2 regions of the Herbaspirillum sp. Her3 genome follow, and region 2 is predicted to be linked to the other one. Evidence: predicted binding sites of a transcription regulator. Region 2 holds the regulator's gene; the other holds the start of a gene.
What was found. The regulator LexA, encoded in region 2, represses DNA repair genes until DNA is damaged. The targets are predictions, from matches to a motif close to ACTGTATNNNNATACAGT.
Positions count from the first base shown of each region.

Region 1: ruvA (Holliday junction branch migration protein RuvA) is a predicted target of LexA. The motif match lies at 2,454-2,471, and genes of this name have one in related genera.

Region 1 is NZ_CM176328.1:5,177,141-5,192,978, forward strand. It holds gene ACVC5H_RS23525 (2-keto-4-pentenoate hydratase) at 1-560, opposite strand, end outside; gene ruvB (Holliday junction branch migration DNA helicase RuvB) at 739-1,794, opposite strand; gene ruvA (Holliday junction branch migration protein RuvA) at 1,819-2,397, opposite strand; gene ACVC5H_RS23540 (DUF808 domain-containing protein) at 2,511-3,443, shown strand; gene ruvC (crossover junction endodeoxyribonuclease RuvC) at 3,448-3,990, opposite strand; gene ACVC5H_RS23550 (thiol-disulfide oxidoreductase DCC family protein) at 4,036-4,440, opposite strand; gene ACVC5H_RS23555 (FAD-binding domain-containing protein) at 4,433-5,749, opposite strand; gene ACVC5H_RS23560 (DUF2256 domain-containing protein) at 5,761-5,937, opposite strand; gene ACVC5H_RS23565 (MerR family transcriptional regulator) at 6,034-7,053, shown strand; gene purH (bifunctional phosphoribosylaminoimidazolecarboxamide formyltransferase/IMP cyclohydrolase) at 7,134-8,705, opposite strand; gene ACVC5H_RS23575 (Fis family transcriptional regulator) at 8,814-9,047, opposite strand; gene dusB (tRNA dihydrouridine synthase DusB) at 9,227-10,246, opposite strand; gene ACVC5H_RS23585 (histidine phosphatase family protein) at 10,471-11,115, opposite strand; gene ACVC5H_RS23590 (YbhB/YbcL family Raf kinase inhibitor-like protein) at 11,125-11,772, opposite strand; gene dtd (D-aminoacyl-tRNA deacylase) at 11,859-12,341, opposite strand; gene tyrS (tyrosine--tRNA ligase) at 12,354-13,610, opposite strand; gene ACVC5H_RS23605 (peptidoglycan DD-metalloendopeptidase family protein) at 13,855-15,252, shown strand; gene ACVC5H_RS23610 (anhydro-N-acetylmuramic acid kinase) at 15,334-15,838, shown strand, end outside.
Region 2 is NZ_CM176328.1:3,311,281-3,327,118, forward strand. It holds gene ACVC5H_RS15025 (formyltransferase) at 1-487, shown strand, start outside; gene ACVC5H_RS15030 (bifunctional UDP-4-keto-pentose/UDP-xylose synthase) at 517-1,572, shown strand; gene ACVC5H_RS15035 (polysaccharide deacetylase family protein) at 1,837-2,778, shown strand; gene ACVC5H_RS15040 (peroxiredoxin) at 2,883-3,305, shown strand; gene ACVC5H_RS15045 (PhoH family protein) at 3,824-5,491, shown strand; gene ACVC5H_RS15050 (inorganic phosphate transporter) at 5,597-6,604, opposite strand; gene ACVC5H_RS15055 (DUF47 domain-containing protein) at 6,675-7,301, opposite strand; gene ACVC5H_RS15060 (replicative DNA helicase) at 7,505-8,950, opposite strand; gene rplI (50S ribosomal protein L9) at 9,175-9,627, opposite strand; gene rpsR (30S ribosomal protein S18) at 9,654-9,938, opposite strand; gene priB (primosomal replication protein N) at 9,994-10,293, opposite strand; gene rpsF (30S ribosomal protein S6) at 10,315-10,680, opposite strand; gene lexA (transcriptional repressor LexA) at 11,009-11,668, shown strand; gene ACVC5H_RS15090 (tetratricopeptide repeat protein) at 11,854-13,836, shown strand; gene ACVC5H_RS15095 (flagellin N-terminal helical domain-containing protein) at 14,159-15,247, shown strand; gene ACVC5H_RS15100 (flagellar protein FlaG) at 15,326-15,685, shown strand.

The DNA.
Region 1 (15,838 bases), 1.9 Mb from region 2:
GGCAGGTGATGCTTGGTGGCAGAGGACAGCACGTGCGGCTCGCCCACGATCAGGGTGCCATGCAGGCCGAAGGCGGCAATCGAATCGGCCACCGTGAATTCCCAGTTGGGGAAGGGACAGACCACGATCTCGAAACCATGCGCCATCCATTCCAGGCAATCGGCCAGCTCATCGAGCGAAGCGCCGGGCGCCGGGGTCTTGCCGAGCTTGAAGACGATTTCCGGTTCGATGCGCGGCTGCACCGCGCCGGTCAGCGACTGGGCGCCGTGGTTGTCTTCGGCAAAGCGCACCGTGGCGTCATACATCGGTGCCCAGGTCGGGATGCGGCCATCGTCGATGATGCCGTAGCGTTCCCAGTTCTTGCGCACCACGAAACCGATCTTGCGGCCGATGGGCTGCTCGCCCTGGGCGACGCGGATGTTGCGGATGTTGTGGGCGATTTCGTAGGCGTCTTCGACCGACAGCGGTTCGGACTCGGAAATGCGCGGGATGATGCGAGACTGGGCGCGCGCATCCAGCAACTGATGCGCGTAACGAAGGGCTTGGCTCGACATTAGCATGGGGCTCACATCGAAAGATAGTGAATAGCTATCCATTGTCGATGACGATTAATTTTTGCACAAGCAAAAACTCGCTTTTTGACGAGATCTGACAGAAATTTCATCAGTTTGTGCCGCTGCGCGTCATGCTATTTTTCGTCCCTGACAACAGTCGCGCTGCCAGTGAGAATGGCCGAGCTTACCCGCCCCAGAGCTCGCCATTGGGACCGGTGCGCGGCGCCGTGACGCCGAAGTGCTGGTACGCCGCGCCGGTGGCGATGCGTCCGCGCGGGGTGCGCTGCAGGTAGCCTTGCTGGATCAGGTAGGGCTCCAGCACGTCTTCGATGGTGTCGCGCTCTTCCCCGATGGCGGCCGCCAGGTTGTCCAGTCCGACCGGGCCACCGCCGAACTTGAAGAGCACCGCTTCCAAGAGCTTGCGGTCCATCAGGTCAAAGCCGACCGGATCCACGTCCAGCATTACCAGCGCGGCATCGGCCATGTCACGGGTGATGCGGCCCTCGCCCTTGACCTCGGCATAGTCGCGCACGCGGCGCAGCAGGCGGTTGGCGATACGCGGCGTACCACGGCTGCGGCGGGCGATTTCCAGGGCACCATCCTCGACGATGGGCGCATTCAACAGCCCGGCGCTGCGAGTGACGATGCGCGCCAGTTCGGGCGGGGTATAGAACTCCAGGCGGGCGACGATGCCGAAGCGGTCGCGTAGCGGGTTGGTCAGCATGCCGGCGCGGGTGGTGGCGCCCACCAGCGTGAAGGGCTGCAGGTCCAGGCGCACTGAACGGGCGGCCGGGCCTTCGCCGATCATGATATCGATCTGATAATCCTCCAGCGCGGGATAGAGGATTTCCTCGACCACGGGCGACATGCGGTGGATCTCGTCGATGAAGAGCACGTCATTGGCTTCGAGATTGGTCAGCAACGCTGCCAGGTCGCCGGCGCGCTCCAGCACGGGGCCGGAAGTCTGGCGCAGGTTCACGCCCATCTCGCGCGCGATGATGTGGGCCATGGTGGTCTTGCCCAGGCCGGGCGGGCCGAACAGCAGGGTGTGGTCGAGCGGCTCGCCGCGCTTGCGGGCGGCCGAGATGAAGATTTCGAGCTGGGCGCGCACCTTTTCCTGGCCGACGTATTCGTCCAGCTGCTTGGGCCGCAGGGCGCGCTCGATGGCTTCCTCATTGGCCGAGGCCGGGGTGGCGGAGATGATGCGCTGTTCGGAGAAATCGTCGGTCTGGATGCTCATGCTCTAATCCTTGTCTGCCCGGGCTCAGCCTTTGGAGAGCGCCTTCAGGGCCAGCTTGATGCCGTCCGAGACGGTGCTGTCCTTGGGCACCTGCTTCATGGCCAGGGTCGCTTCCTTGTCCGAATAACCCAGCGCCAGCAGGGCATTGAGGATATCGGCCGAGGCATCGCTGTGGACCACACCGGCCACCGCGCCCAGGTCGGCGCCCAGCTTGCCCTTCAATTCCAGCAACAGGCGCTCGGCGGTCTTCTTGCCGATGCCCGGCACGCGCGTCAGGCGTCCGGCTTCCTGCAGGGTGACGGCCTGCGCCAGGTCGGCCACCGACATGCCGGAGAGAATGGATAGCGCCGTGCGCGCGCCCACGCCGGAAATCTTGATCAGCTCCTTGAACGTATTGCGTTCTTCGGCAGTCCCAAACCCGAACAGGATGTGGGCATCTTCGCGGATGGCCAGGTGCGTCAACAAGCTGACCTTTTCGCCCAGGGATGGCAGGTTGTAGTAGGTGCTCATCGGCACGGCCACTTCATAACCGACACCCTGGCAGTCGACCAGCAGGTTCGGAGGGATTTTTTCCAAAAGAATTCCGGAGAGGCGACCGATCATGGCGTCATGGATGTGCGTGGGAGGCAGCTTCTGTGATAATCCCGCGATGATACAGCACTGTTCGGATAAACAGTATCCAAGCATCCCCGCTCAGATGAAGACAAAGGAAAAACATGGCCGGTAGCGCCTTCTTCGCATTGATTGACGACATCGCCACCGTGCTCGATGACGTATCCCTGATGACCAAGGTAGCAGCCAAGAAAACCGCAGGCGTGCTGGGCGACGACCTGGCCCTCAATGCCCAGCAGGTCGCAGGCGTACGGGCCGAGCGAGAGCTGCCGGTGGTCTGGGCGGTGGCCAAGGGTTCGTTGAAGAACAAGGCCATCCTGGTACCGGCAGCGCTGGCCATCAGCGCCTTCATTCCCTGGGCGGTGACGCCGCTGCTGATGCTGGGGGGCGCCTTCCTGTGCTTCGAAGGCTTCGAGAAACTGGCCCACCAGTATCTTCCCCACGAGGAAGAACATCATGAAGTCGCCGCCAGGGCCGCCGACGACATCGACCCGCAGGTCTACGAACAGGCAAAGATCAAGGACGCCGTGCGCACCGACTTCATCCTGTCAGCGGAGATCATCGCCATCACGCTGGGCACCGTCGCCGGGGCGCCCTTGCAGCAGCAGATCACGGTGCTGGCCGGTATCGCCGTGATCATGACGGCCGGGGTCTACGGCGTGGTGGCGGGCATCGTCAAGCTCGATGATGGCGGCCTGTACCTGGTGCAGCATGCTGGCGACAGCGGCTGGGGCCGGGTCAAGGCCGGCATCGGCCGGGCGGTGCTGGCGGCCGCACCGAAGATGATGCGCAGCCTGTCGGTGATCGGCACGATTGCCATGTTCATGGTGGGTGGCGGCATCCTGACGCATGGCCTGTCCTTCGCCCATCACGCCATCGAGGCGGCAGCGGAAGCTGCGGGCACCGTGGCAGTGATGGGCCCGGTGCTGGGTGCTATCACCCCAGCGGTGTTGAATGCGGTCTTTGGCGTGGTCGCCGGTGCGGTGGTGCTGGTGGTGGTCAAGCTGGCGCAGCGCATGCTGTCGCTGTTCAAGTAGAAAACTAGCCGATCAGGCGCCCGCCGCGCATGCGGATGCCCTTGCGCGCCAGTGCCGGGGCCAGCGCGCCAAGCCCGGACAAGACCCCTCCCCCATGCGCGTGGCAGATCGCCACGCCCAGCGCATCGGCCGCATCGGTCCCCGGCAGGCCGGGCAACTTCAAGAGTCGCGCCACCATCTCCTGCACCTGCGCCTTCTGGGCGCGTCCATGGCCGGCCACGGCCTGCTTGACCTGCAGGGCCGTATATTCGGCCACCGCCAGGTCGGCCGCCACCAGTGCGCAGATCGCCGCGCCGCGCGCCTGTCCCAGCAGCAGCGTGGATTGCGGGTTGACGTTGACGAACACCTTTTCGATGGCGGCGCAATCGGGGGCATAGGACTTCACCACTTCGCCGACACTGGCCAGGATGACTTTCAGGCGCGAGGGGAGATCGCCATCCGGCGTCTTGATGGTGCCGGAAGCGATATAGGACAGCGTGTTGCCCTGCTTGTGGATGACCCCGAAACCGGTGGTGCGCAAGCCTGGGTCGATACCGAGAATTTTCATGCCCGCCAGTCTAACCGATCAGGCGCGCGTGCAACGGCGCAGATGTCAGCGTCGGCGCTCCACCCACAACACCCACCGCTGCACCGCCGGCCGCACGTGCAGGAAGCCGCGATAGCTGCGCTCCATCAGCCACAGCATGCCCGGCAGGCGCGCCAGCCGGGCCAGCCAGCGCCAGCCCGGCAAAGTGGCCCACAGTTGCACGAAGGCTTCGGCACCGCTGAAAACCATGCCATCCCCCCGCCTGACGTGAAAACGCGCCAGCAGCTTTTCGCGCGTGAGGCCAGCTGGCAGCTCGGCGGGGGCCGCATCGGCGCGGCTGATGTCGCAAAAGCGCAGTGGCGCATCCTCCGCGCTGCGCTGGTAAAGGCCGATCTCGCGGCGGCACAGCGGGCAGGCGCCGTCATAGAGCACCGTCAATTCGTCCCGGGATTGCGGATCGGAATCAGCCATCACGCCGCTCCCTGCGCTCGGTGCGCGCCAGCAGCTCGGCGGCGGTCTGCAGGCCCTGGGTGCTGCGGCGCCACCATTGGGTGAAGAGGTCGCTGGGCTTGTCCACCACCGGGAACAGCTCCGCTGGCGCCACACACTGCGCCCACAACGGCAGCCAGGGCGCCAGATGCGGATCGGCCAGGCAGCGCACGCTGCGTGCAGCCTTCAACGCGCGGCCCACGGTGGCGGCGTCACCGTGCCAGCACAAGGAGCTCAGCTCCCGCATGCGCGCGCCGACGAAATCCCAGCGGCGCTGGTCCCAGGGCCAGAGCAGATGGAAGTCCGACAGGTACAGGCCGACCACCACGGTATCGGCCGGCAGGTCGGCAGGCAACTCGCCCAGGCTCCACGGATGAACCAGCCAGACATCGCGCCCGGCCACGGCCTGGGCCTGTGGCGTCAAACTGCCCAAATGTTCAGGTGGTGCCGACAGCAGCGCCGGCTCCTTGCAGCGCTCCCGTGCGCGCTGGGCGGGTTCGGCGGCCACCGGGTCGGGATTGAGCGCCATTTCGCCTAAAGCTTCATATGAGGTATCTACCACCGTGCCTGGGCTATGCCACTCGGCCGGAGCATATCTGGCCACGTTCTCGGCATTGAACAGGTAGGGCTTGTGGCTGCCGGTACCGGCCACCCACTGCCAGCTCAGGTGATTGCTGGCCAGGTCGCCATCCAGCAGGTGCCCGACCATCCAGTCCGCCCCGGCGCGCCAATGCACCTTGCGCAGGTGCACCACATAGCTGGCCAGCCACATGCGGGCGTGGTTGTGCAGGGTGCCGGTAGCGTACAGGGTGCGCACGGCCTGGTCGATCACGGGCAGGCCGGTGGCGCCTTCGCGGATGTCGGCCGGCAGTTCGCGTGCATAGGCCGACTCCGGCAACGGACCGGCATGCAGCGAATCGAAGATGCGCGCCCCGCGCCTGGCCCAGACATAGCGGTAGAAGGCGCGCCAGCCCAGCTCGTAGACGAACTTGTGCTGTACCTCCAGCGCATGGCGGCTGCAGACGCCGGCCAGCACCTCGCGCAGGCTGACGATGCCGTGCGTGAGATAGGGAGAAAGTCCGGTGACGGCGCCATCGAGGCTGTTGCGGGTGCGGGCATACGCGCCGGGACGCACGGCCGCGATGCGCTCGCGGGCCGCCGCCAGGGTGGGCTGCAAGGGCAGCAGCGCCAGCGGTGCCACGGGACGCAGGGCGGCGGCAGAAGCTGCGGCGGGTTCGTCTTCCGGGGAAGGCGCATCCAGCACCAGGTCGAATTGATGTTTGCGATACATGGCTCGACTCCTCAAAGGCCAGGGTGGGCGCGCTTGCGGCGACAGGCGTCAGAACAATATCGGACCTCGGCCCAGTTCTTCGCCCAGGCGCGCCGCCAGGTCATGGGCAAGCCGCACACGGCGCAGGGCTTGCTGGGCAAGTGCGCCTTGTTGCCGCGATAGCCGGTGGCCGGGTTCCTGGGCTTCATGACTCAAGATTGTACCGAATAAATGCGCCACACTTGACTCATGACGCCAAATTAGCCTCTATAATCTGCGTCAAACATGATTCAATGGAGAATCCCATGAGCCTTGCCAACCCCACCTCTTCCCCTGCTCCGTCCACCGACAAACCCGCTGGCGAAGCCCTGCGCCGCACCGGTGCGGTAGCGCGCATGCTGCGCATGCCGGTCGCCACCCTGCGTGTCTGGGAGCGCCGCTATGCGCTGACCCAGGGCAAGCTCTCGCCCAGCGGCCAGCGACTGTATTCGGAGGCGGACGTCCGGCGCCTGGCGCTGATCCGCCAGCTGACCGAACTGGGGCACGCCATCGGCAGCCTGGCGGGGCTGGACATGGATCAGCTCCAGCAGGTCGCCGCCACCCATGCCGAACTGCATGCCGCCCGGCCCACGCCGCCGGAAGCCGCGCAAGGCCGGTGGCGCCTGGCCGTCATCGGCTCCACGCTGGCACAGCGGCTGGACAAGCCGGGCCTGCTGCAGCGCCTGGGCCGTCCGCTGCAATTGCTGGGACCGTTCGAGAACATCGAACAGGCGGCCATGGCCCTGAAACGCGAAGAAGTGGATGCCCTGCTGCTGCACGAGCCGCAATTGCATGCCGGCTGGCTGGGCGCGCTGGAGAGTTCGGCGCCGGCGCTGAGCGGGCTGCCGATGGCGGTGCTGTATGGATTTGCCAGCGAGGCCGTGTGCGAGACGCTGGCCACGGTGGGCATCAGCCTGTTGCGCGCGCCGCAGCCGGACGTGGTGATCCTGCAATGGCTGCGCGGCCTGGCGGCGCTGTCCTTGCCGACTCGCACAGAGGAAGAAGCCGACAAGACCCTGCCACCACGCCGCTGGGACGACAACGAACTGATCGCCTTCGCCAACCAGTCCACCACGGTCGCCTGCGAATGCCCGCGCCACGTGGCCGAGCTGCTGATGCAGCTGTCGCAGTTCGAGCGCTACAGCGCGCAATGCGCCAACCGCAATGTGGCTGACGCGCAATTGCATCAATACCTGCAGCAGCTGACCTCGGAATCGCGCCAGCGTTTTGAAGCGGCCATGACGCGAATTGCCCTGCATGAAGGATTCATCACCGAGGACAGTTGAAACCGGCCTGGCACGGCGCACGCGGCACCAACAAAAACGCCCGGCATGAAGCCGGGCGTCGTTTTTGCAGCAAGCCGCAATCAGTGACGGAAGTGACGGGTGCCGGTCAGCAGCATGACGACATCGCGCTCATTGGCGGCATCGATGACTTCCTGGTCGCGCATGGAGCCACCCGGATGGATGACGCAGGTCGCACCGGCATCGACCACCACGTCCAGGCCATCGCGGAACGGGAAGAAGGCATCCGAAGCCACGGCCGAACCGGCCAGGGTCAGGCCGGCATTCTGCGCCTTGATGGAAGCGATGCGGGCCGAATCGATACGGCTCATCTGGCCGGCGCCCACGCCCAGGGTCATGCCATTGCCGCAGAAGACGATGGCATTGGACTTGACGAACTTGGCCACGCGCCAGGCGAACATCAGGTCCTGCAGTTGCTGCTGGGTCGGCTGCTTCTTGCTGACCACCTTCACATCGGCCAGCAGCACGTTCTTGGCATCGGGCGACTGCACCAGCAGGCCACCACCGACGCGCTTGAAGTCATAGCCGTTCAGGCCCGTGCCCAGCGGGATTTCCAGCAGGCGCACGTTCTGCTTGGCCGCGAAGATCTGCTTGGCCTCGGCCGTGAAGGACGGGGCGATCAGCACTTCCAGGAACTGCTTGGCCACGGCTTCGGCTGCGGCAGCGTCCACTTCGCGGTTGAAGGCGATGATGCCGCCGAAGGCCGAGGTCGGGTCGGTCTGCAGGGCCTTGCTGTAGGCTTCCAGCGGGTTGGCGCCGATGGCCACGCCGCAGGGGTTGGCGTGCTTGATGATGACGCAGGCAGCTTCCGTGGCCGGGTCGAAGCTCTTGACGCATTCCCAGGCGGCATCGGCGTCGGCGATGTTGTTGAAGGACAGTTCCTTGCCTTGCAACTGGGTGTAATTGGCCAGGGCGCCATCGACCTTCTTGATGTCGCGGTAGAAGGCGGCGCTCTGGTGCGGGTTTTCACCATAGCGCATGTCCTGCACCTTCTCGAAATGCAGGTTCAGGGTGGCGGGATAGGCGCTGCGGGTGCTGTGCTGCTTGTCTTCACCCAGCGAGGTGAAGTAATTGGTGATGGCGCCGTCGTATTGCGCGGTGTGGGCGAAGACCTTCTTGGCCAGCGCGAAACGCTTTTCGTAGGGCAGGTCGCCACCGGACTTCAGGTCAGCCAGCACGCCTTCATAGTCGGTCGGGTCGCAGATGACGATGACGTCCTTGTGGTTCTTGGCCGAGGAACGCAGCATGGCCGGGCCGCCGATGTCGATGTTCTCGATCGCGTCTTCCAGCGAGCACTCGTCCTTGGCCACGGTCTGCTGGAACGGGTACAGGTTCACCACCACCATGTCGATGGTGGGGATGCCGTGCTGTTCCAGGGCGGCGACGTGCTCGGGGAAATCGCGGCGAGCGAGGATGCCGCCGTGCACCTTGGGATGCAGCGTCTTCACGCGGCCATCCAGCATTTCCGGGAAACCGGTGTAGTCGGCCACTTCGGTGACCGGCACGCCATTGTCGGCCAGCAGCTTGGCGGTGCCGCCGGTGGACAGGATGTTGACGCCCATGGCGGACAGCGCGCGCGCGAAGTCGAGCACGCCTGCCTTGTCGGATACGGAAATGAGTGCTTGTTTGATCATGGTAGGCAAGACTGGTAAGGAAAAGGAAACCGGAAAAACCGTGGAAGGAAGCTGCACCCGCACACCGTCCGGCGCCCGCCAGGGCGGTACCGGCACGGCAGCGCGAGGCTACAGCAGGCCGTGCTGCTGCAGCTTCTTGCGCAGCGTGTTGCGGTTGATGCCGAGGATCTCGGCGGCCTGGGACTGATTGCCCTCGGCGCGCGCCATCACGGTCTCGAAGACCGGTTTTTCGACCGTGGCCAGCACCATGTCATAGACATTGGTGGGCAGTTGTTCACCCAGATCCCGGAAATATTTTTCCAGGCTCTTCTTGACGACATCCTCAATACTTTCTTTGCTCATTGCTGTGCTGCTTCTGTTCTTGTCGGCGCCACCCGCACGTCCCACGCGCCGTTTTCCCCCTGGGCGCGATGGTGCATGGTGAGGCCATGTTGTTGATCAATTGCGCCCGCCGTTGCCACCGGGGCCAGCGCATCCGATACCCTGTTCTGCCGTGCGTGCTGCTCTCTTGCCAGGCTGCCTCAAGCAGCCAGCGGCACCTCGTCGGCCAGTCCGTATTGCAGGCGTTCGCCATGCACGGCCTGAGCGGCAAAGAATTGCCGCACCGCCTGCAACTGCTGGCCGCAGTCTTCGATGCGGTTCATGCTGCGGCGGAACTGCTCGCCGCCCGGCAGGTCGCGCACGTACCAGCCGATGTGCTTGCGCGCCGTGCGCACGCCCAGGTAGTCGCCATAGAAGGCGTAGTGGGCTTGCAGGTGTTCGGCCATGAGGTGCTCGACTTCGCTCACCAGCGGTGCCGGCAGATGTTCACCGGTACGCAGGAAGTGGTCGATCTCGCGGAAGATCCAGGGCCGCCCCTGTGCGGCGCGGCCGACCATGACGGCATCGGCGCCGGTGATGCGCAACACCTCGCGCGCCTTCTCGGGCGTGGTGATGTCGCCGTTGGCCACCACCGGGATCGTCACGGCCGCCTTGACGGCGGCGATGGTGTCGTATTCCGCTTCACCGCTGTAGCCGTCGGCGCGGGTACGGCCATGCAGGGTCAGCATGGCGATACCGGCAGCTTCGGCGCGGGCGGCGATCTTGAGGGCATTCTTGTTGGCGCGGTTCCAGCCGGTGCGGAATTTCAGGGTCACCGGCACGTCCACCGCCGACACCACCGCGTCCAGGATGCGCGCCACCAGTTCCTCGTCCTGCAGCAGGGCCGAACCGCACCAGCTGTTGCAGACCTTCTTGACCGGGCAGCCCATGTTGATGTCGATGATCTGCGCGCCGCGTTCGACGTTGTACTTCGCGCAATCGGCCAGCATGGCGGGATCGGCCCCGGCGATCTGCACCGCCTTGGGTTCCATCTCGCCATCGTGGTTGATGCGCCGCGAAGTCTTCTCGCTCTGCCACAGCCGCGGATCGGACGCCGCCATTTCAGACACGGCATACCCTGCCCCCAGCTGCTTGCACAGCTGGCGGAACGGACGGTCGGTCACACCCGCCATGGGGGCGACGAACACGTTGTTGCGCAGGGAATAGGGCCCAATGTTCACGACGTGGATCAGGGGGAGGTTCGGGGAAGGGCGCTATTTTAGCGCGATTGCCCGGCCCCGCCCAACAAGAATCGGGCGCGGTTACATCTTTAGGGCTGATTATTTATTGGGCAGGTTTGATTGTTGGTCAAATGCCAACATCAAATATCACCGCACAGGAAATTCCGTCATCCAAGGCCGACAGTGAACCTGTCAGGTTGATGCCTGGCAAGGGATGCCGGGCGCTAGCGATCCACCTCATCCAACGTCTCCCGCTGGAGATGCCCGATCTCGCCCCAGGAGCGGATGTGGGCGCGCTGGCCATCCCAGTGCAGGCGGTTGACGCTGGCGTTGAAGATGTCGAACGTGCGTGGCTGGGCGAAGGAGCTCTGGCTGGCCCAGTGATGCACGCATTCCAGCACACCGCCATGGGTGACGATGGCCACCTTGCGATAGCGGCCCGTCGCCAGCACGCGCTGCACGGCCTCTACTGAACGTTCATAGAATTCGCGCATGGTCTCGGCGATGCGCTCGCCGGCCGGATAACGGAAGTCCGGTTCGCGCGCTTTCCACTGGCGATAAGCCTCGGGATAACGCGCCTCGATCTCCACATGGCGCAATCCCTCGAAGGCACCATAGCAGCGCTCGCGCAAACCCGGGTCGATCTGCACCGACAAACCCGCCGCGTCCGCCACCGCCTGCGCGGTATCGCGGGCGCGCTGCAGGTCGCTGGCGAAGACGGCATCGATGCCCTCCCGCGCCAGCGCCTCGCCCAGCGCCAGCACCTGGCGCCGGCCAGCCTGGTTCAGGCCGATGTCGATATGCCCTTGCAGGCGCTTGTCCACGTTCCAGTCGGTTTCGCCGTGTCGGATCAGCAGGATGTCGGTCATGCGGGGAATTCAGCTACGCGGTACCGCGTTCGGGTTGAGGGTGTACAGGCCGGTGATCGAAGCCTGCTCCAGCACGTGGTCGCGCAGCGCGGTCAGTACCACCGAGCCTTCCAGGTTGCCGGCCACCGGCAGCTGTTCCACGTCCAATGCATAGAGCGTAAAGATGTAGCGGTGCACCAGCGCATCGTTCCACGGCGGGCAGGGACCGTCATAGCCGAAGTAGTCGCCGCGCATGTCGCCGTCGCCGGCAAACCAGCCGGTGTAGTCATTGATGCCCTGGCGCGCGCCCGGCATCACGTCGCCCAGCACCGCCGGGCCCGGCTTGCCGCGTGCGGTCACGCCATTGCTGAACTGGCCGGCCTTGATTTCGCTGACATTGGCCGCAATGTCGACCAGCGTCCAGTGATAGAAATCCACACGCGGCAGCTCCAGCGGCACGGTCTTGCCTTCCTGGTTCACGTCGTCGCCGCGCGAGGGCACGTCCGGATCATGCACCACCAGCGCCAGCGACCTCGTGCCGGCCGGCAGGTCGCTCCAGGCGAAGTGCGGATTGCGATTGGCAGACAGGGCCACATGGGTCTTGGGGTCCATCACCGCAAAGGCGAATTCGCCGGGGATGTTGGCACCGTCCTTGAAAGAATCGCTCCAGAATTTCATATCACCTCCTAAAGTAAGGCCACATTCAACACGCAGTACGAATCCATTTGGGGCCACGCCCCCGGGCTTCAATGCCGGGATGGGTTTTATACAGCAACGTTCATATCGGGCACCGGCACCTTGGGCTTGATCTGCAGCCAGAAGGTCACCGGGCCATCATTGGTGAGAGAAACCTTCATATCGGCTCCAAAGCGCCCTGTTCCCACCCGCTCCTGGCCGTGGCGCGCACGCGCCTGTGCCACGAAGTGATCGAACAATTGCCGTCCCAGTTCCGGCGCCGCCGCCGGGGTGAAGGACGGCCGCGTGCCCGAATTGGTATCGGCCGCCAGCGTGAATTGCGGGATCAGCAGCAGGCCACCTTGCACATCGGCAACACTGCGATTCATCTTGCCGGCCTCGTCTCCGAAGACACGATAGGCCAGCAGCTTCTTCAACAAGGCATCGGCCTCGGCCACGGTGTCATGGCGCTCGGCGCAGACCAGCACCATCAGCCCGGTGCCGATGGCGCCCAGGGTCTGGCCATCCACCACCACGGCGGCCTGGCTGACCCGCTGCAAGAGAGCGATCATGCGCGCTCCAGCTTACGCCAGGGTGACGCGGGCGAACTTGCGCTTGCCCACCTGCACCACGCATTGGCCGGCCTCGACCTTCAAACCCTTGTCGCTGATGACGGTGCCATCGATGCGCACGCCACCCTGCTCGACCATGCGCAGCGCTTCCGAGGTGGAGGCGCACAGGTTGGCTTGCTTCAACAACTGGCCGATGCCCAGCGGGGCGCCGGTCAGCGAGACTTCCGGGATGTCATCCGGGATGCCGCCCTTGGAACGGTTCACGAAGTCGGCCAGCGCATCTTCGGCGGCCTGCTGCGAGTGGAAGCGGGCCACGATTTCCTGGGCCAGGGCCACCTTGATGTCACGCGGATTCTTGCCGGCTTCGACATCAGCCTTGAAGCCGGCGATCTCGGCAATGGAACGGAAGGACAGCAGTTCGTAGTAGCGCCACATCATCACGTCGGAAATGCTCATCACCTTGGCGAACATGGTGTTGGCCGGTTCGGTGATGCCGATGTAATTGCCCTTGGACTTGGACATCTTTTCCACCCCGTCCAGGCCTTCCAGGAGCGGCATGGTCAGGATGCACTGCGGCTCCTGGCCGAAATCCTTCTGCAGTTCGCGGCCCACCAGCAGGTTGAATTTCTGGTCGGTGCCGCCCAGTTCCAGGTCGGACTTCAGGGCCACCGAGTCATAACCCTGCATCAGCGGGTAGAGGAATTCATGCACCGAGATCGGGGTGCCTTCCTTGAAGCGCTTGGTGAAGTCGTCGCGCTCCATCATGCGCGCCACCGTGTAGCGCGAGGCCAGCTGGATCATGCCGCGGCTGCCCAGGGCGTCGCACCATTCGGAGTTGTAGCGGATCTCGGTCTTGCTCGGATCCAGCACCAGGCTGGCCTGGGCGAAGTAGGTCTTGGCGTTGACCTCGATCTGCTCGCGCGACAGCGGCGGGCGGGTGGCGTTGCGGCCGGACGGGTCGCCGATCATGGAGGTGAAGTCGCCGATCAGGAAGATCACCTGGTGGCCCAGGTTCTGCAGCTGGCGCATCTTGTTCAACACCACCGTGTGGCCCAGGTGCAGGTCAGGTGCGGTCGGGTCCAGGCCCAGCTTGATGCGCAGCGGCTGGCCGCTTTGCTCGGCGCGCGCCAGCTTTTGCGCAAATTCGCTTTCGATGAGCAGCTCATCGATGCCGCGCTTGGTGATGGCCAGGGCCTCCTGCACCTTGTCGGTGAGGGGCAAACGGGAAGGAGCTGCAGCGGCGGGAGAGGTGGACTGATCGGCGTTCATCGATATAACTAAAAAATAGGCTTTTGTAGGACAGGACCGCTAAATCGTGTTGCTATAATTCCGACTTTCGTTTTTTCTGCCCAGCGCCAGGACGCGGCCTCAGAAGCTCAGCAGCAGGAAAACGTTCTCGACCCGTAGGCGATGTTTCGCGGGCGCAACACGGCGAAGGGGACAGGAAACGCCGCATTGCAGCCGTACCCGCCATCCGCCACGGAAACGTCAGATTTTAACGTATTCGGTTTGCATGTTCCCACAAGATAAACTCAAGCACGTCTCGTCCCTGTGCTTCTCCGCGTTGCAGTCCTGCCACCACAAAGTCGCCGCCTCCTCGCCCAAGACCCGCATCATCGGCGCCAGCGCCCTCTTCCTGGCCGCCTTCACCATCGGTGCCGCCGGCTTCGCGCCGGCCGAGCCTGACCTGCGCGATGCCCCGGTCAACCCGATCTCGAAGGAACTGGCCCTGCCCGACCTGCAACAGCAGATCAGTGCGCTGGAAGAACGCTCGCAGTATTACGTCAACGAAGAGAAGGTCCGCAGCGGCGACACCCTGGCCACCCTGCTCAACCGCCTGGGCGTGGATGACGACGAGGCCGCCGCCTTCATCAAGTCCGACACCCTGGCGCGCACGGTGATGCAGTTGCGCGCCGGCAAGCGTGTGGTGGCCCAGACCGATGACAACGGCGAGCTCATCAAGCTCTCCGCCACGCTGGACGACGGCAGCGACACCCCCAAGAACCTGGTGATCTCGCGCCACGACGGCAAGCTGACCGCCGAAGCCCAACCCGCCGTGCTGGAACGCCGCGTGGAAATGCGCGCCGGCATCATCTTCTCCTCGCTCTTCGCCGCCACCGATGCCGCGCAGATCCCCGATGCGGTGGCGATGCAGCTGGTGGACATGTTCGCCACCAACATCAACTTCGCTTCCGACCTGCGCCGCGGCGACCGCTTCAACATGGTCTACGAGACCTACTACCAGAACGGCGACCTGGTGCGTACCGGGCGCGTGCTGGCCGGTGAATTCGACAATGCCGGCAACCGCTACCAGGCCGTGTGGTTCAGCGACCCCGCCAGCAAGACCGGCGGGGGCGGCTACTATGCCTTCGATGGCAAGTCGCTCAAGAAGGCCTTCCTGAAGTCGCCCCTGGCCTTCACCCGTATCTCGTCCGGTTTCTCGATGCGCCTGCACCCCATCCTGGGCAAGTGGAAGCAGCACACCGGCGTGGACTTCGCAGCCCCCACCGGCACCCCCATCCATGCAGCCGCTGACGGCGTGGTCGATTTCGTGGGCCAGCAGAATGGCTATGGCAACATCGTCGTCATCAAGCACTGGAGCGGCTACTCCACCGCCTACGGCCACATGAGCCGCTTCGCGCCCAATATCAAAAAGGGCATGAAGGTCAGCCAGAACGACGTGATCGGTTTCGTCGGCATGACCGGCTGGGCCACCGGGCCGCACCTGCATTACGAATTCCGCGTCAACAACCAGCCGCGCGATCCGCTGTCGGTGGACGTGCCCAACAACCAGGCGCTGACCGGTCCGCAATTGCAGCGCTTCCGCACGGTGGCCGCCGACATGCAGCACCGTATGGCCATGCTGCGCGTGCCGGGTGCGCCGGATGTGAAGCTGGCTGCAGCGAAGTAAGCTGCTGCTGTCACGTATCGCCTGTGGGGGCGGCCGCTGTAGAATCAGCGGCCGCCCTTTTCTTTTTCTGCCCTGCCTCCCATGAACGATTCTTCCAATTTGTATATCGGCCTGATGTCCGGCACCAGTCTGGATGGCGTGGATGGCGTGCTGGCCCAATTCGACGGCCAGGCCATTTCAGCTACGCTGGCAGCGGCCTACGTCCCCTTCCCCGCGCATCTGCGCGCGGACCTGATGGCCTTGCAGTCGGCCGGCGCCAACGAGATCGAACGCGAAGCCCTGGCCGCCAATGCGCTGGCGGTGCATTACGCCGATTGCGTGGCGCAGTTGCTGCTGCAGGCGGGCAAGACGGCCGCGCACGTGCGCATGGTCGGGGTGCATGGACAAACCATCCGTCATCGTCCCGAACTGGGATTCACGCGCCAGACCAACAACCCGGCGCTGCTGGCCGAGCTGTGCGGCATCGATGTGGTGGCTGATTTGCGCAGCCGCGACGTGGCTGCAGGCGGCCAGGGTGCGCCGCTGGTGCCGGCCTTCCATCGCGCCCTCTTCGGCGAGCAAACGCAGTCGCGGGTGGTGGTCAATA
Region 2 (15,838 bases):
CGTCGCTCAGACGGCCGTGCCGATTCTGCCTGACGATACCGCGCATGAAGTATTCGGCAAGGTCGTCGTGGCCGCCGAAATGACGCTCTGGAACGTGTTGCCGGCCATGCTGGCAGGCAATACGCCCCAGTTGCCCAACGACTTGTCGCAGGGCAGCTACTTCAGCGGCCGCAAGCCCGAAGATGGCCGCATCGACTGGCGCCGCACCGCCGGCGAAGTCCATAATCTGGTGCGCGCGGTCGCTCCGCCCTATCCGGGCGCCTTCGAGGAAATCGCGGGTGATAAAATTACGGTCACGAGAACCCGGCTGGTTCCGCCAGCGGCCCATCCTGCGCTGCAGCGGGCCCATGGTACGCAAGACAAGTTCTTCGAAGGCGGCAAGTTGTACGCCCGTTGTGGCGATGGCAACTTCCTGCAAATCCTGGACATCCAGATCAACGATCAGGATGCTTCTCTCAACAATTACCTGAAATACATGGCCTCCTGAAGTCCGGCCATTCACTAGCTCTCTACACTATGAAAAAAGTCCTCATTCTCGGCGTCAACGGCTTCATCGGTCACCACCTGTCCAAGCGCATCCTGGAAACCACGGACTGGCACGTCTATGGCATGGACATGATGACCGACCGTATCACCGACATTCTGGAAAACGAGGCCTACAAGTCGCGCATGCACTTCTTCGAGGGCGACATCACCATCAACCAGGAATGGGTGGAGTACCACGTCAAGAAGTGTGACGTGATCCTGCCGCTGGTGGCCATTGCCACCCCGTCGACCTACGTGAACGCCCCGCTGCGCGTGTTCGAGCTGGACTTCGAAGCCAACCTGCCGATCGTGCGTTCGGCAGCCAAGTACAAGAAGCACCTGGTCTTTCCCTCGACCTCGGAAGTCTACGGCATGTGCCATGACGAGGAATTCGATCCGGAAGAATCCGAACTGATCTGCGGCCCCATCAACAAGCCGCGCTGGATCTACTCCTGCGCCAAGCAGCTGATGGACCGCGTGATCTGGGGCTACGGCATGGAATCTGGCCTGAACTTCACCCTGTTCCGTCCGTTCAACTGGATCGGTGCCGGCCTGGACTCGATCCACACCCCCAAGGAAGGCTCCTCGCGGGTGGTGACCCAGTTCTTCGGCCACATCGTCCGTGGCGAGAACATCTCCCTGGTCGACGGCGGCCAGCAGAAGCGCGCCTTCACCTACATCGATGACGGCATCGACGCCCTGATGAAGATCATCGCCAACGAAGGCGGCGTGGCTTCCGGCAAGATCTACAACATCGGCAACCCGACCAACAACTACTCCATCAAGGACCTGGCCGGCATGATGCTGACGCTGGCCGCCGAGTATCCGGAGTACGCCGAGACCGCCAAGCAGGTCCAACTGGTCGAGACCACCTCCGCCGCCTACTACGGCAAGGGTTACCAGGACGTGCAGAACCGCGTGCCCAAGATCACCAATACCTGCGAAGAACTGAACTGGGCGCCCAAGACCACCATGGCAGACACCCTGCGCAACATCTTCGATGCCTACCGCAGCCAGGTGGCCCAGGCCCGTGCGCTGATGGACTGATAGCTTGCTAGTCAGTTAGTCCACCGCAAAACCGCGCTTCGGCGCGGTTTTGCTTTTTTGTTCATTTGCCGGCCGGCTTGAATGCAGAACAGATCCGTTTGCTGACACTGTATTGCCCCTCGATGCTGCGCCGCTGCATATTGTTCTATCCCGCGCAGGATGCTAGTCTCGCAACTTGTCGTCCGCCGCCGCAGAACAATGCCCGGCGCAGCGCCCAGAACATGGCGGACCACCGCCGATTACCCTCTTTCCCGGTCCAGCGAATTGCCCAAACTCACTCTCAAGATCGACGCCGACACTTACCGCGGCACCCGCGTGGGCGTCCCCAACCTGATCCAGCAGTTGCGCCGCCACCATGCCGGTGCCACGTTCCTCTTCTCGCTTGGCCCCGACCACACCGGATGGGCCCTGAAGCAGATCTTCCGGCCCGGCTTCTTCAGCAAGGTCTCGCGCACCTCGGTGGTGGAACACTACGGCTTGAAGACCCTGATGTACGGCACCCTGCTGCCCGCGCCCGACATCGGCAAAACCTGCGCCGGATTCATGCGCGCCGCCAAAGAAGCGGGCTTTGAATGCGGCATCCATACCTGGGACCATCGCGTCTGGCAGGACGACGTACGCACCGCCGAGGCCCAATGGACGGTAGAAACCATGCACCAGGCCCATGCCCGCTACCGCGAAATCTTCGGCGAAGCACCGCGCACGCACGGTGCGGCCGGCTGGCAGATGAACGATCATGCCTTCGTCCAGCTGGACCAGTTCGGCATGGCCTATTCTTCGGACGGCCGCGCGCAATTGCGCGAGGATGGCCGCCTGGCCGATGCCGATGCCGGTCCGCACCGCCTCTCGGCCTTCGGCAAACCGCTGTCCTGCGTGCAATTGCCGACCACCCTGCCCACGCTGGATGAAATCCTGGGCCGCGAGATCGGTGGCAAGATGATCGATGCGGGCAATGCCGCTGAGTTTTTGCTTCAGTTGACCAAAGAACCACGTGATCACGTCTTCACTCTGCACGCGGAACTTGAAGGACAGAAACTCGGCCCCATTTTCGAACGATTGCTCACAGGCTGGCGCGCCCAAGGCTATGAACTGGTATCCATGGGTGACTACTACGAGAGCATCAAGAATGACGTCCTGCCCATCCTGCCGATCGCCTGGGGCGAGTTGCCGGGCCGTTCGGGCGAGATGATCGTGCAGGCCATGTAGGCTGGCCAGCCAACCTTCCACCAACAAGATTTCACCTACGGGGCGCCACTTTGACAGACCGACCATCCCTCCTGAACAAGACCGTGCCGGACTTCTCGGCCGCCATGACCAGTGGCAAGACCTTCAACCTCGCCGACTACCGTGGCAAGAACCTGGTCCTGTATTTCTATCCCAAGGACAACACGCCCGGCTGTACCACCGAGGGCATGCAGTTCCGCGACCTGCATCCGCAGTTCCAGGCCACCAATACCGAGATCTTCGGTATCAGCCGCGACAGCCTGAAGTCCCATGAAAACTTCAAGGCCAAGCTGGGCATGCCTTTCGAGCTGATCTCCGACCCCGATGAAAGCCTGTGCACCATGTTCGACGTCATGAAGATGAAAAACATGTACGGCAAGCAGGTACGCGGCGTGGAGCGCAGCACGTTTGTGATTGACGCCGCAGGCAAAGTGGTGAAAGAATGGCGTGGAGTGAAGGTTCCTGCACACGTGGATGAGGTGCTGGCCTTCATCAAAACCCTGGCCTGAATGAAGTTCGATACCTGAGACAGGCTGTCCGATTGCTGCAGCGCAATGGCCCACCAGGCTGCTGCGCGGGTCCAGACGGCAGGCATCGATTCAGGCCGCGGCGCAGACACCTGGCAAGTGCTTGCGACGCGTTCCAAAGATGCGGTCAAACGATACAAGCCATTGAATTCAAAGAGAAAAACGTTTGCTGGAAGCCGTTTCAGGTTAAGGCCCGAGGCCTGCCGAAACGGCTTTTTTACTTTTTACTTTGCCACCCCCGCTGCTTGCGCAGTGGTTTTCCCTGCCGTCCAGGCCAATCAAGCCCTCGCTTTTCCCCTGTCTGCACCCCGTCCGGGCCCCTCCGGTACGTTGCACGGCAGTTGCAAGGATTTCATTGGCATGCCCGGCCCCACAGCAAGATCCCTCCCTTTGCTGTCTGATGTATTGCTTTACCTGTTCGCTCTGACAAAGCGGTGTTTTCTTCATCCACTTCCGAGGTCCTGATGCCCCTGCCCAAAATGCCGAGCAAACCAGCTTCGATGCTGTCTCCCGAGGACTATCCCAAGGCCGATCGCAACAAGCCCGTCAAACCGAACATCACTCTCGTTGAAACCTCCGCTCCCGTAGTTGCACCACAAGAAGTTGCAGTTGCCGTTGCCGACGTCTCCGACACCAAGGTCACCGCGCCGCGCGCGCGCATCACCGGCAAGACCGCCGCCGTGGCCGAGAAACCCAAAGCCGCTCCCAAGAGTGCCGAAGTCCGGCCCAAGTCGCCCACCAGCCGGGTGGCCGACAAGCTGGGCAAGTCCAAGCTGTTCGTGCTGGATACCAACGTGCTGATGCATGATCCGACCTCGCTGTTCCGCTTCGAGGAGCATGACATCTACCTGCCCATGGTCACGCTGGAAGAGCTGGACAACCACAAGAAGGGCATGTCCGAAGTGGCCCGCAACGCGCGCCAGATCTCGCGTTCCCTGGATGCGCTGGTATCCGACGTGGCCGAGGACTCGATCGACCTGGGCATTCCCCTGTCCAAGCTGGGCAACAAGGATGCCAAGGGACGCCTGTACTTCCAGACCAAGCTGCAGAACGCCGCCCTGCCCGAAGGCCTGCCCGAGGGCAAGGCCGACAACCAGATCCTGGGCGTGGTGCGCGCGCTGGACCAGCAGTATCCGGAACGTCCGGTGGTGCTGGTCTCCAAGGACATCAACATGCGCCTGAAGGCGCGTGCCATCGGCCTGCCCGCTGAAGATTACTTCAACGACCATGTACTGGAAGATACCGACCTGCTGTATTCGGGCATCCAGCAGTTGCCCGATGACTTCTGGAACAAGCATGGCAAGGGCATGGAGTCCTGGCAGGAAAGCCGCCACGGCAGCAGCTATACCTACTACCGTGTCACCGGCCCCTACGTGCCCTCCCTCTTGGTCAACCAGTTCGTCTTCATCGAGCCCAAGAATGGCGAGCCGGCCTTCTACGGCCAGGTCACGCAGATCAACGGCAAGACTGCCGTGCTGCAGACCTTGCGCGACTTCGGCCATGCCAAGAACAGCGTCTGGGGCATCACCGCGCGCAACCGCGAGCAGAATTTCGCGCTGAACCTGCTGATGAACCCGGAATGCGACTTCGTGACCCTGCTGGGCCAGGCCGGTACCGGCAAGACCCTGCTGGCGCTGGCCTCGGGCCTGGCGCAGGTGCTGGAGACCAAGCTCTACAACGAAATCATCGTCACCCGCGTGACGGTGCCGGTCGGTGAAGACATCGGTTTCCTGCCAGGGACGGAAGAAGAGAAGATGGGCCCCTGGATGGGCGCCTTCGACGACAACCTCGAAGTGCTCAACAAGTCCGATGGCGATGCCGGTGAATGGGGCCGTGCGGCGACCCAGGACCTGATCCGCTCGCGCATCAAGATTAAGTCGCTCAACTTCATGCGCGGCCGTACTTTCGTGAACAAGTTCTTGATCATCGACGAGGCCCAGAACCTGACGCCCAAGCAGATGAAGACCCTGGTCACGCGCGCCGGTCCCGGCACCAAGATCGTCTGCCTGGGCAACATCGCCCAGATCGACACGCCCTACCTGACCGAAGGCTCCAGCGGCCTGACCTATGTGGTCGACCGCTTCAAGGGCTGGGCGCACAGCGGGCATGTCACACTGGCGCGTGGTGAACGCTCGCGCCTGGCCGATCACGCCAGCGACGTGCTGTAAGCACTTTCATGTAGTTTTCTTCAGCCTCAAAGCAAAAAGCCACGTGAGAACGTGGCTTTTTGCTTTTGGGTGGCCGCTGCTGGCGCGGCGGCCAGAGGGAATGGATTACAGCACGTGTACGCCGATCCACCAGCCAATGGCCGCCACGAAGGCCGATGCCGGGATGGTGAAGATCCAGGCCCAGACGATGTTGCTGGCCACGCCCCAGCGCACCGCCGACATCTTCTGCGCCGCGCCCACGCCGACGATGGCACCGGTGATGGTATGGGTGGTCGAGACCGGGATACCCAGGGCGGTCGCGATGAACAAGGTGATAGCGCCACCGGTTTCGGCACAGAAGCCGCCGACGGGCTTCAACTTGGTGATCTTCTGGCCCATGGTCTTGACGATGCGCCAGCCACCAAAGAGCGTGCCCAGGCTGATGGCGCAGTAGCAGCAGATGATGACCCACATCGGCGGCGCTTCCGGTGAGGAATAGCCGGAGGCGATGAGCAACATCCAGATGATGCCGATGGTCTTCTGCGCGTCGTTGCCGCCGTGGCCAAGGCTGTACATGGACGCCGACAGCAACTGCAGCCGCCGGAACCAGCCGTCGATCTTGCGTGGCGTGGACCGATAGAAGATCCACGATACCGCGAGCATCATCAGCGAGCCGAACACCAGGCCCAGCAAGGGAGACAGCACGATGAAGAGAATCGTCTTCAACAGGCCCGCCGAGATCAGCGCGCCGGTACCGGCCTTGGCCACGGCCGAGCCTACCAGGCCACCGATCAAGGCATGCGAGGACGAGGACGGGATGCCGTAGTACCACGTCACCAGGTTCCAGAAGATGGCGCCGATGAGCGCACCGAAGATGACGTACTGGTCCACGATGGCCGGCTCGATGGTGCCCTTGCCGACCGAAGCCGCCACGTGCAGCTGATGGAACACGAAGACGGCGGCCAGGTTGAAGAAGGCCGCCATGGCCACGGCGGTCTGCGGACGCAGCACACCCGTGGAGACCACGGTGGCAATCGCGTTGGCGGCGTCATGGAAACCGTTCATGAAGTCGAACAGCAGTGCCAGGGCGATCAACAACGCGAGGATATGTAAGCTGATTTGGATTGTTTGCATGGGGAAACCGTTGTGTGAAGCCTGCGGCGTCCCCGTCGGAAATCGAGGGAATCGCCGCGATGCCGACCGATCAGGCGTTTTCGACGATGATGCCTTCGATGATGTTGGCCACGTCTTCGCAGCGGTCAGTCACGGTTTCCAGGATTTCATAGATGGCTTTGAGCTTGATGAGGGTCCGCACGTCCGGCTCATCGCGGAACAGCTTGGACATCGCCGCGCGCATGACGTGATCGGCATCGGACTCGAGGCGGTCGATTTCCTGGCAGATCGACAGGATCTGGCGGGAATTGTCCATGTTCGACAGCAGGCCCACGGCGGCTTGCACCTTCTCGGCACAGGACAGGCACAGCTCGGCCAGGCGCTTGGCTTCAGGCGTGATGGACTTGATGTCGTAGAGCGAGATGGTCTGGGCGGCGTCTTCGAGCAGGTCCAGGATGTCATCCATGCGGGTGATCAGCTGGTGGATGTCGTCGCGGTCCAGCGGGGTGATGAAGGTCTTGTGCAGCAATTCGATGGCATTGTGCGTCACCTTGTCGGCTTCCTTCTCGACGGCTTCAATGGCGTGCACGCGAATTTCAAGGTCATCGAAATTGGTCATCAGCGCCACCATTTCTTTTGCGCACTTGACCGCCAGCTCTGCATGCTGATTGAAAAGGTCAAAGAATTTGCCTTCAGTCGGCATCAATCGTCCAAACATTTTTCTCTCTCATCAATGGTTAGCGCCCGGTTGGAGCGCCGTTTCGAACCGGCATGCGGCCAGCCTCCATGGAAGCCGGGAACCCGCCCTGCCCGTCCTGCACGGACGGCCTCGGGAGCCGTCCGCCTTGCGTGACACGGGCGGCCCGCGCCGCCCGTGATCCTTGTGCAGCGGCGCACCAGCCGGCACGCCGCCCATGGCCATCAATCGCCGCCGTAAGGCTGCGCCAGATTGCCGATATAGTTGTCGTACTTGGTATACATCCCCAGGAAGGACAGGCGAATGCTGCCGATGGGGCCATTACGCTGCTTGCCGATGATGATTTCCGCCGTCCCCTTGTCGGGCGAGTCCGGATTGTAAACTTCATCACGGTAAATGAACAAAATAACGTCAGCATCCTGCTCGATGGCGCCCGATTCGCGCAAGTCGGACATCACGGGACGCTTGTTGGGACGCTGTTCCAGCGAGCGGTTCAACTGCGACAGCGCAATGACCGGGCAATTGAGTTCCTTGGCCAGGCCCTTCAAGCTACGCGAGATTTCCGAGATTTCGGAAGCGCGGTTTTCGGAAGAACTGCCACCGTTACCCGACATCAGCTGCAGGTAGTCGATGATGATCAGGCCCAGCTTGCCGCACTGGCGCGCCAGGCGCCGCGACCGCGCACGCAATTCGATGGGTGACAGCGCCGGGGTCTCGTCGATGTAGAACTGGGCGTCGTTCATCTTCTGAATGGCGTGCGTCAGGCGCGGCCAGTCTTCGTCCAGCAGGCGGCCCGTACGCAGGCGGTGCTGGTCCAGGCGTCCGACCGAACCCAGCATACGCATGGCCAGTTGGGCGCCGCCCATTTCCATGGAGAACACGGCCACTGGCAAGCCCGATTCGATGGCCACGTGCTCACCGATGTTGATCGAGAAAGCGGTTTTACCCATCGAGGGACGGCCGGCCACGATGATCAGGTCACCGGGCTGCAGCCCGGAGGTCATCTTGTCGAGGTCGATGAAGCCAGTCGGCACGCCGGTGATGTCACTGGTATTGTCGCGGTTGTAGAGCTCATCGATACGCTCCACCACCTGGGTCAGCAGCGGCTGGATTTCCATGAAGCCCTGCGAGCCGCGCGAGCCCTCTTCGGCGATGGCAAAGATCTTGGATTCGGCCTCGTCCAGCATGGACTTCACATCCTTGCCTTGTGGATTGAAGGCATTGCCGGAAATCTCGTCGGCCACCGTGATCAGCTTGCGCAGGATGCCACGGTCGCGCACGATCTCGGCGTAGCGGCGGATGTTGGCGGCCGAGGGGGTATTCTGCGCCAGCGCGTTCAGGTAGACCAGCCCGCCCACCTCTTCGGCCTTGCCGCTGGTGGACATGGCTTCATAGACGGTGATGACGTCAGCCGGCTTGGTGCTGTTGATGAGCTTGACGATGTGCTCGAAGATGATGCGGTGGTCGTAGCGGTAGAAGTCGTCGGCACTGACGAAATCGGCGATACGGTCCCAGGCCGCGTTATCCAGCAGCAGGCCGCCCAGCACCGATTGCTCGGCCTCGATGGAGTGGGGCGGCACGCGGAGCGCATCGATCTGCGGATCGGAAGACTCCCTCTGGCCGCGGAAAAATTCTGGATTGCCGCGTGACGATTCTTTCATGGCGCGCATTATAACCTGCTGATGTAAAGCCGTTGGGCTGCCTGGACGTTTTTGCACAACCACCCTACAGAGGCGAACAGGTGCGACAGGCACGGCATCTTCCTCACCTCATCTGGCGAGAAAGTGAATCTAAAAACCAAAAGCGAATAAACAAACAAATAAGCGACGGGCAATAAAAAAGCCAGGCGAACCCGGCTTTTCTATTGCAAAACGAATTGCAGCAAACAGGCGTATTACGCTTGCTCGCCCTTGACTGCGATAGTGACGTCGACCACCACGTCGGTGTGCAGAGCAACCGACACCGGGTGTTCGCCAACGATCTTCAGCGGGCCGTTGGGCAGGCGCACTTGCGCCTTTTCCACGGCGAAGCCCTTCTTGCCCAGGGCTTCAGCGATGTCGAAGTTGGTCACGGAACCGAACAGACGGCCGTCAACGCCAGCCTTCTGAGCGATTTCCACGGTGGCGCCAGCCAGCTTTTCGCCTTGGGCTTGGGCAGCGGCCAGCTTCTCGGCAGCAGCCTTTTCCAGCTCGGCGCGCTTGGCTTCGAATTCAGCGATGGCTGCATCGGTAGCGCGGCGGGCCTTGCGTTGCGGGATCAGGAAGTTGCGTGCGAAACCGTCCTTGACGCGCACGACATCACCCAGACCGCCGAGATTCACGATTTTTTCCAACAGAATGACTTGCATGTTTTTCTCCTATTTCTCGACGCTGATTACGCGTTGTGCAGATCGGTGTACGGCAGCAGGGCCAGGTAACGCGCGCGCTTGATGGCGGTGTCAACTTGACGCTGGTAGTGGGCCTTGGTACCGGTCAGGCGTGCCGGCATGATCTTGCCGTTTTCCTGGACGAAGTCCTTCAGGGTGTCCACGTCCTTGTAATCGACCTGTTCAACGCCAGCGGCGGTGAAACGGCAGAATTTCTTGCGCTTGAACAGCGGGTTTTGCTGTTGACGCTTGTTTTTCAGCTTGCTTTTATCGAACTTTTTACCGAATGCCATGGTTGGCTCCTGTATCTAAAAATTGGGTAAGGTCTGTTTGGCTACCTTGCGCCGCTCAATCCGGCGCGACCGGGCCAAAATCAACGATATGAAACACGACGCTCTTGCTGTTGCGATTCCTGCGGGCCAAAAAGCCGGTGAACCGGAAGACTTCACCCAGTGCCGCCCTGTTGAGGGCACCGGAGATTTCCCCTGCTGCCAGCGCCGCGATCTCGAATTCGACCTGGCGCTTCAGCCCAGCTTCCATCTGTTCCGACTGATGCTGCAACCTGGCAGTGACAATCGGGATACCGGCCGGCGTGTAACGTAAAACGTCACGTTCTGCCAGGCTGGCGATGACTTGAAGCTGGTTCACTCTCCGCGATGTTCGCAGCGCTTAAGCTGCCGGAGCTTCGGTACGGCTCTTGGCCGCGTCTTCCTTCTGCACTGCCTTCAGGATGGGGGAAGGACCGGTTTCGGCCTTCTTCATCTTGACGGTCAGGTGGCGCAGGACGGCGTCGTTGAACTTGAAGCCGGTTTCGATTTCAGCCAGCGTTTCGCTGTCGACTTCGATGTTCAGGCAGACGTAGTGAGCCTTGGCCAGCTTCTGGATCTGGTAAGCCAGTTGGCGACGGCCCCAATCTTCGACACGGTGGACCTTGCCGCCGCGGGTGGTGACAATGCCCTTGTAACGCTCGATCATCGCCGGCACTTGCTCGCTTTGGTCCGGGTGGACGATAAATACGATTTCATAATGACGCATGTAGACTCCTTATGGACTTATTGAAGACGCCCACCCCGGCGTCAAGACGGGTGTGGGAAGAGGAAAACCCGAGATCATACTAGGTTTCCGCCCCGACAGCAATCGCGGCGAGCCTACGGCGCGGCCAGAAGACCACAGCCAGCCGCCCATGAGCGGCACATTGTTGGCAAAGCGGCAGAAACTTCATCTACCTCCTCTTATATATAGAGAAGAAAACTTGCCTTTTCCACGCTGGAATATGCATGTTGCCGTTGACACAAGGATTGCACCTGTATAAAAATACAGACTGTTCATCCAGACAGCCTTCCCTTCGAGAAAGGCCACCCCCATGCTCAAACTGACCGCGCGCCAGGAACAGATCCTGAACCTGATCAAGAACGCCATCGAGAACACCGGCTTCCCTCCCACGCGCGCCGAAATCGCAGCCGAGCTGGGCTTTCGCTCCGCCAACGCCGCCGAGGAGCATCTGCAGGCACTGGCGCGCAAGGGCGCCATCGAGATTTCTCCCGGCACGTCACGCGGCATCCGCCTGCGCGAGTCCGGCGCTGGCGCGAGCATCAGCACGGGGCGCCAGATGGCCCTGCCCCATCCCGCCCTGATGCAGCTGAGCCTGCCACTGATCGGCCGGGTGGCAGCGGGCTCGCCCATTCTGGCCCAGGAGCACGTGGAGAAGACCTACCAGGTCGACCCGGCCATGTTCCCGGCCAAGCCCGATTACCTGCTCAAGGTGCGCGGCATGTCCATGCGCGACGCCGGCATCCTGGATGGCGACCTGCTGGCGGTGCGCCGCGCCGACCAGGCGCGCAATGGCCAGATCGTGGTGGCGCGCCTGGCCGATGAGGTCACGGTCAAGCGCTACCAGAAGACCGGCAGCGTCATCACCCTCTTCCCCGAAAACCCGGAATTCGAACCCATCATCGTCAAGCCGGAAGAAGATCAGTTTGCACTGGAAGGCCTGGCGGTCGGACTGTTGCGCAGCTGGAACTGAGCACAGGCCGGCGCCCCACCCGCACCGGGCGCCTGCGACTGCGTGTTGCTGCATGAACCTCCGTCTAAAACGGAGGTTTTTTGCTTTCTATTCACCTCTTCGCCCGTGACGCGTTGCGCATATCATCCTTGCTGGATAGCTATGCCCGGCGCCAGCGATGCGCCCAACCAAGAGGACCCCTTTCGATGTCGACGCGCAAGAGCAGCAACAAGCACGGCAAACACATTCCGGCCCCGGCCGCCGCCAAGTCCAACCTGCAGGATCTGCTGGATGTCCGCAAATCCCTGGATCTGCTGGACAACCGCAAGACCGAGGAAGCCAAGAACCTCTGCACGGCCGTACTCGCGCGGGCACCCAAGCTGGTCTTTGCCAACCATGCACGAGGCCTGGTGGCCATGCAGGAGGGCCAGTTCGCTGAAGCGGAAATCTACCTGCGCAAAGCTGTCGACGCCGACCCCGGCAATGCCGAATACCTGAGCAACCTGGCCGGCACCATCCTGAACCAGGACCGGATAGATGAAGCGATCGCCCTCTATGAGCGGGCGATCTCGATCGACACCGAGAATCGGGCAGCGCGCATCGGCCTGGCCAACGCCCTGCATGAAAAGGCCGATCCAGAAGCCTCGGTCGCGTATTTCGAAGATGCCGTCAAGCGCGAACCGAATGCACCCGGCCCGCTCTCCCACCTGGGGCGCGCGCTGATTGAGGCAAACCGCCTCAACGAGGCGGTCGCCACCATTCTCAAGTCGCTGGAATTGCAGATCAGTTTCGCGCCTTCGCATACCGCTCTGGGCGAAGCGCTGCACGCCATGGAAATGTACAAGGAAGCGGTGGAGTCCCATAAAACCGCCATCCTGCTTGATCCGCAGGATACCTATGCGCACAACAAGATCGCCGATACCTACCTGAAACTGAACCGCATCGAGGAAGCCCACGAGCACCTGCTGCGCGTCATCGAGATCGCCCCCAAGGACCCGAACAGCTATGTGAAGCTGGGCTCCAGCTATTTCAGCACCGGCGACCGCTTCGACGATGCCATGCGCATGTTCAACCAGGCGCTGGCACTGGACCCGAAGCACGCGCTGACCTACAACAACATCGGTGCGATCCTGCACGACCATGGCGACGACGAAGAAGCCATCAAAAACTTCCGCAAGGCCCTGGCAATACGCCCCAATTACCCGACCGCCAAGCACAACCTGGCGCTGACACTGTTGCTAAAAGGGCAATTCGAAGAGGGCTGGGAATGCCATGAGAGCCGGCTGGTGACCAAGGAGCGCGCTCACGTCTACCGCCTGATCCACAAGTTGTTCGAACTCATCCCCAAATGGGATGGCAAGTCATCGCTGGCGGGCAAGTCCATCCTGCTGATGCATGAACAAGGCTTCGGTGACAGCATCCAGTTCCTGCGCTACGTGCGCCTGGTCTTGGACCAAGGCGCGCGCGTGGCGGTGCATGTGAAGAATCCTTTGTACCGCCTGTTTCAATCCTTCACCCCGCAAGTCACACTGGTGCGCGAAAGCGACCCTCTGCCGCCCTGCGACTGCGCTTACGTGCTCATGAGCCTGCCGTACGCCATGCACACGCATACGGTGGACGACATTCCTCGCTACCCCGAAGGCTATCTGGCGGCTGACACCATTCTGGCGGCCACCTGGTGCGAAAAAATTAATGGAATGTCAAGGTCCGAACGCAACCTGCGGGTGGGCATCGTCTGGGGCGGCAATCCTGAGCACGGCAATGACCGCCACCGCTCCATCCCGCTGGACACCTTCAAGCAGCTGTTTGACCTGCCCAACATGGAATTCTATTCCCTGCAGAAAGGCAAGCCGCTGGAGGCATTGAAGACTCTGCCTGCCGGCTTGCCCGTCTTCAACCTGGGCGACGACTGCCAGGACTTTGCCGATACGGCCGCGGCCATCAGCAATCTGGATCTGGTCATCAGCGTGGACACCTCCGTGGTCCACCTGGCCGGCGCCATGAGCCATCCGACCTGGGTCCTGCTGCCCCACGTCCCCGACTGGCGCTGGCTGAACGACCGCGAGGACTCGCCTTGGTATCCCAGCATGCGCCTGTTCCGGCAACCCGCCATCAATGACTGGGACTCGGTACTGAAGAAGGTAGGCGAAGAATTGACCGTCATGCAACAGAAAAAGGCCCAAGGCTGAGCTGACGGAATGCACTGCCGAACCCCAAAACCGCCCTGTCCGGGCGGTTTTTGCTTTTTGGCAGCTTTTTCTTTACCGCAACAGCGATTTTCCTAAAGTTTTTCGAATTGCCGTCGAAAAAGGAGATGCTTGGAGTTTCAAAGCACGCAGTTTTAGTTCGGAAAGCCTTGAAAAAGATTTTTTTCGCGCAAGCCCTAAACTTTTTCCAAGACTGCCCGATAAAGCAATCAACAGAGGTTGAAACGCCTGGGGCTCATGGGTAGAAGACCAACGTTAGGCACTGAAACTCGGATCATCGGTCTCAAATCTTAGGAGAATTAACATGGCATCAGTCATCAATACCAACATTCCGTCGCTCAATACGCAGCGGAACCTGAATTCCTCGCAGTCGTCGCTCAATACCTCGATCCAACGTTTGTCTTCCGGCCTGCGCGTCAACAGCGCCAAGGACGACGCCGCCGGCCTGGCCATCGCCGACCGCATGAACTCCCAGATCAAGGGTCTGGCAGTTGCTCAACGTAACGCCAACGACGGTATCTCGATGGCGCAAACCGCTGAAGGCGCTCTGTCGACCGTCGGCGATAACCTGCAACGTATGCGTGAACTGGCTGTGCAGGCTGCCAACGGCACCAACAGCGCACAAGACCGCAAGACCCTCAACGACGAATACACCCAGCTGTCGCAGGAAGTGTTCCGCGTCCTGAACGGCACCAGCTTCAACGGCCAGAACCTGTTCACCGGCGTGGGCCAAGGCGCTTCGGCTGGTACCGGCTCGGATTCGGCCAACGTCTCGGCTTCCCTGACCCTGTCCTTCCAGGTCGGCGCCAACGTGCAAGACAACAAGCTGAACGACCAGATCACCATCACCCTGGATGACCTGTCGAACAACGCCACCATCGCTACCGTCATCGGCACCAGCGCCAGCGGCCTGATCGGCCTGGGCAACACCTCCGGCGTGAGCACCGCACAAGCGACCTACACCTCGGCCAAGGCTGCCCTGGACAACCTGTTCGCTACCGGCTCTTCGCTGTCCTCCAGCGCACTGGCTTCTTCGGCAGTGACCCTGCAGGCCGCCGTCGACAGCGCCAAGCTGTCCCTGGATCAGGCAGTTGCTGCTCCGTCCGCACAGAGCGACGCACAGAAGGCGATCCAGAACCTGGACAAGGCCATCAGCCTGATCTCCTCCAAGCGTGCCGAGTTCGGTGCCGTGCAGAACCGCTTCAGCGCGGTCATCAGCAACTTGCAGGTGTCGAGCGAGAACATCACCGCGTCGCGCAGCCGTATCATGGATACCGACTACGCGCAGGAAACCGCGAACCTGACCCGTGCGCAGATCCTGCAACAAGCTGGTACGGCGATGCTGTCGCAGGCCAACTCGGCGCCGCAGCAAGTCCTCTCGCTGTTGAAATAAGCCAGATAGCTAGGTAGGATGACGTGCGGGGGATAGTCCTTATTCTCCGCACGTTCCTTTAAGGAAGGGAGTAGTACCATGTCAATTGCCCCACTTAATATCACCGCTGCTGGCGACTCCGGTACTGCATACGCAGCACCGAAGGCGGCTGACAAGCCCGATCCCGTGGTATCGACGGTCGCACCGGCGGCCACCCCGGAGGCCCGCCGCGCAACCGAAAGCGAAGTCAACGACGCCGTGGGCAAGTTGAACGATTTTGCTGCCGCCAATGCTGCCGCGCTGAATTTCTCCAAAGACCAGGATACCGGCAAGACCATCATCAAGGTGGTAGATACGGCAACCGATACCGTGATTCGCCAGATTCCCAGCGAAGAAGCGATCGCCATCGCCAAATCGATCGACAAGATGCAAGGCTTGCTGATCAAGGAAAAGGCTTGAGTTTCCCTCGAGTCTGGTACGAACTGCAGTGGCTCGAAAACCGCATGCGTCAGTGCTCGCTCATTGCGCATGACGGATTCGGCTACCCCAGTTCATAACGGATTCACATAGTTATCCCGCACAGCGTCCCTCCTCTGCCCCGACGCCGTACTT